2 regions of the Saccharicrinis fermentans DSM 9555 genome follow, and region 2 is predicted to be linked to the other one. Evidence: riboswitches for the same ligand, from Rfam matches in the RefSeq annotation. Region 2 holds a riboswitch; the other holds the start of a gene.

Region 1 (2,212 bases), 330 kb from region 2:
TATTCTATTTATTTTTAGCACGGTTACGTATGTACTCCAAAAAGATTGGCATACGTCTGATGAACTGATTGCAAAAGATATTACTTCAGAATCTAAATCAGGTAAGCAAAAAGCCATATTAATATTACAGGATGGTACAACTAAAAGTTTGACAACAAAGTCTGCTATAAAGGTGCAGCAAGGGCAAACTTTACTGCAACAGTCCGAGGAAGGCTTGTTTTATGTTGCTGGCCACCAAAAAACAGATAAATTAGTTTATAATACTCTCAAGATTCCCAGAGGAGGAGAATTTTTTATTGAGTTGTCAGATAAGAGTAAAGTGTGGTTGAATTCTGAAACTACACTTCGTTACCCAGTTTCCTTTACCAACAAACAAAGAGTTGTTGAACTGACAGGAGAAGCCTATTTTGAAGTCTCTAAAGATACTAAACGTCCATTCATCGTTATTTCAAATAATCATACTGTACAGGTTTTAGGAACTCAGTTCAATATTTCATCTTATCCTGAAGAAGCAGATATTAAAACTACCCTTGTACAGGGATCTGTTAAAGTAAAGGCTGGAGATGCTGATAACGTGATACTTAAGTCTAGTTTTCAGTCGGTATATCGTGTGGAAGATGATGTTGTTATTGCGAAAAAATTTCATGTTGGTATGAATGCCGGAGACTTCGATGGCGTAGCTGATTTGATTGCTAAATATCCGGAACGCTTTTCAAGTCCTTTAGATGTGCTTTGGTACGAACGAAGAGTTGAGCTTGCAGGTGAAGGTGATCGTTGGTTTGATTTGGTTAGAAGTGGCAGGACTGCAAGTGTTATGGGTGCTATTTATCCGGGTGTTGATTGGAATAAACATATTTATCTGCCCGTCGGTTTAATAGAACAAGGAAATTCGGGAAATACACTGACAGCTTATCCTGATGAGGTATATCCAGACCCAATTGAGTAGTTGAAATAGTACTTATAATTATTGTATATTATATTTTTATTTACCTTTGCATCAATAACTATTAGGGGTGCCTTTTATCATAGGCTGAGATAATACCCTTGAACCTGAAATGTATAATGACATCGTAGGGAAATGGTTTTGATATTTAAATACTAGTTTTATTTATATATGAGCCGTTTCGTATTTTACGAGACGGCTTTTTTGTTAGGTGACTATTGGTGTCAATAAAATAAATCTCATGATAAAGACAAATCAAGTAACGGAGGCTTTACTTAAAGTGCGGACAAAAGCACCGCTGGTTCATAATATTACCAATTATGTGGTAATGAATAATACAGCCAATGCCCTTCTTTCCATTGGTGCATCGCCTGTTATGGCGCATGCAATCAATGAGGTAGAAGATATGGTTGGGATAGCATCATCGCTGGTAATAAACATGGGTACATTGAGTGATAGCTGGGTAAAAGCCATGATCTTGGCCGGTAAAAAAGCCAAAGAAAAAGGTATTCCTGTCATTTTTGATCCGGTAGGTGTGGGTGCCACTCCTTATCGTATTGAGGTGGCACAGCAAATACTTAAAGATTGTAATCCTTCTGTAATAAGGGGTAATGCATCGGAAATAATGGCGCTGTACAATTCTAATGCGAAAACAAAAGGTGTGGATAGCACCGTATCGTCTAATGTGGCACTTGATTCGGCTAAATTACTGGCAAAATCAATGAATGTTATTGTTGTGATCAGCGGCCAAACGGATTATATAACCGATGGTGATAGAGTGGTGTGTATTCATAACGGAAATACCATCATGGCAAAGGTTACAGGTATGGGCTGTACAGCCAGTGCTTTATGTGGCGCCTTTGCCGGAGCTGAAGAGGATTTATTTGTGGCTACTGTTAGTGCGATGGCCATTATGGGTATAGCAGGTGAAATAGCAGCTAAACAGTCTAAAGGACCGGGATCAATGCAAATTAATTTTTTAGATACTCTTTATAGTCTGCAAGCAGATGAAATTGTAAATAGGTTACGACATGAATAAGCGCTGGAGTGATCAAGCTTGGAATACGGTTCTTTATCATTATAATAAGATAACGGAACTCAAGTTTATTGAAGAGTTAATGGACGGAACCCTAGCGTCAGAGAAATTCTCCTTTTATATTCACCAAGATTCTATTTACCTGGGTGAATATGGAAGGGTTTTGGCTGGTATTGGGGCTCGTATGTCGAATGCAAAACAGCGTAGTCTATTTTTGAAATTTGCGTCAGATA
Region 2 (2,212 bases):
GGTCTGTCGTTTATTACAAAATTGGTAGAGCTATTTTTTGTGATGCTTTTGATCTCCTTTCCAATCTTAATGAGTTCTTTGTCACTAAGGTGTTTTTCGCGTAACTGAAGCATTTTTACACCATGTAAAACACATTTTTCTGCAATGACGGAATAGGGTAGCTGAGGACGAGTTAAAATGATATAGGTTCCAAAATTCTCCATCCTATTTATTTAAGTTGTCGGCTATTAAATTGGCCACTTTTTTACCAGACAATAGCATTCCTCCAAAGATAGGCCCCATCCTAAAGCCTCCGCTAACCCCATTGGAAGCCATTCCTGATACATACAAACCGGGGTAAATTTCTTTGGTGTTTTCTATGGTAGTGCGTTCGGCTTCGTCGATCGATAAGGATCTTTCTCCTTCTACCTTACCCGATGCCGTGAGCAATTGAATGTTATTCTTTCGTTCAAGGATTCGGGCTATATCACAATCGTGACCGGTACCATCGATTACTGCTTTGGCCATAATTACCAAGGGGTCAACGTGCATTTTCTCACGGTGAACAGGTGCCCAATTAAGAACGACACCACTTACCTTATTATCAAGAAATACTACGTCTTCTACAGATGTGCAGTTAAAAAATGTTGCACCGGCTTGGGTGGCATGATAAATGAGTGCACTGGTGGCATGTACCGAATCAAGGGTGTAGTAATCTTTGTCGTAATGCTTGTATGAAATATTCAATTCGTCCAGAATAGGTAAGGCCTCTTTCTGTATTACAATTTCATTGAACATCATGGCACCTCCCCACATGCCGCCTCCGGGTGCCAGTTTACGTTCGTATACGCTTACTTTAAACCCTTGCCTGGCCAGATAATAAGCTGCTACCATGCCCGATGGTCCTCCGCCTACAATGGCAACATCTACGGTTAAATTTTCTTTGAGTTTTTTGAAATAGGAATCAACAATTCCTACTGATACAATTTGTTCCATTTTACTGTTTATTTAAATGAATATTACAAATAAACAGGGGAATATAACTTTGGATAGTTGATTCTCACTTTACTTTCCTACGCAGGCATTATCCTGTTCAGGTTAAAGGGTATAATCTCAGCCTTGAAGTTAGGCACCCCTAGTTTATTTTTTACAAATGTATGATAAAATATTTTAATACTGTTAAAAAAGAGATAATAAAAGAAACCTGGCGTAAATTTTATATATCACAAGCAATTGATACTGGTGGATTTTTCTTGTGACCATTGGAAATGAAAGATATGAAAATATTTGTTCTGTGAAACCCTTTTATTATATGAATAGGCGGCTTTGGGTACAGTGTGTAGCACGGTTTTTGTTTTATTGTAGGGGGGCTTTGTTGATGGGTTAGTGAGTCTAAAATATACTGCTTTAACCGGGTTTGATGAGGATGTAGACAACGGTACAATATTCAGGCGAGATCCTTCATAAAATAATGGTCGGATTTGTATAAACACCCGTTGCTTATGTGCTAGATATTGTTTCTAAAGACCACTATTTTTGTAGTAGATAATTAATAGAGGCTGTTTAGTCTATTTATATAAAAAAAGGCTAGGACGGCAATGTTAACTTGTAAGCTAAAAATTAAGAAAGATGAATTGTAAGCATGCTATCATTGCGTTTTTTATAGCGCTACCTTTAATGACTTTATCGGCACAAAAGAAGTATAAACCGGAGTGGGAATCACTGCTTAAGTATGAAACACCTGAGTGGTTTAAAGATGTTAAGTTTGGTATTTTTATACATTGGGGCCCCACCACTGTTCCAGCCAATAACTCGGAATGGTACGGCTATCATATGTGGAACGAAGGACAAGTGGATGCCTTGGGAAATCCAAGTCAAGAAGCATCGAATGCCTATAAAAACCATGTGAAAGATTTTGGAAAGCCAGAGGATTTTGGCTATACCAAGTTTATACCCATGTTTAAAGCAGAGAAGTTTGATGCCAAGGAGTGGGTTGATTTATTTGAGGAGGCCGGGGCTAAATATATTGTTCCTGTGGGGGAGCATTGTGACGGTTTTGCCATGTATGATTCTAAAATTACCCGTTGGAAAGCTACTGAAATGGGTCCTAAGAAAGATATTGTAGGGTTGATATTTGATGAAGCTAAAAAGCGAGGTTTAAAAGTGGGTATGTCATCACATTTTGCTTATGGATGGCACTGGTGGACCTATAAGGAAAAGTTTGAAACGATGA

The links. A riboswitch is a leader RNA that binds a small molecule or an ion and turns the genes downstream of it on or off. The one in region 2 is predicted to bind thiamine pyrophosphate.
Region 1: another riboswitch for thiamine pyrophosphate. It lies ahead of thiM (hydroxyethylthiazole kinase); the one in region 2 lies ahead of CYTFE_RS0107755 (sulfide-dependent adenosine diphosphate thiazole synthase).

Annotation. Positions count from the first base shown of each region.
Region 1 is NZ_KI912107.1:2,298,676-2,300,887, reverse strand. Features, by position in the region: gene CYTFE_RS28605 (FecR domain-containing protein) at 1-946, shown strand, start outside; TPP riboswitch at 1,000-1,094, shown strand; gene thiM (hydroxyethylthiazole kinase) at 1,185-1,982, shown strand; gene tenA (thiaminase II) at 1,975-2,212, shown strand, end outside.
Region 2 is NZ_KI912107.1:1,970,626-1,972,837, reverse strand. Features, by position in the region: partial or broken gene thiE (thiamine phosphate synthase) at 1-113, opposite strand, end outside; gene CYTFE_RS0107755 (sulfide-dependent adenosine diphosphate thiazole synthase) at 205-975, opposite strand; TPP riboswitch at 1,033-1,126, opposite strand; gene CYTFE_RS0107745 (alpha-L-fucosidase) at 1,609-2,212, shown strand, end outside.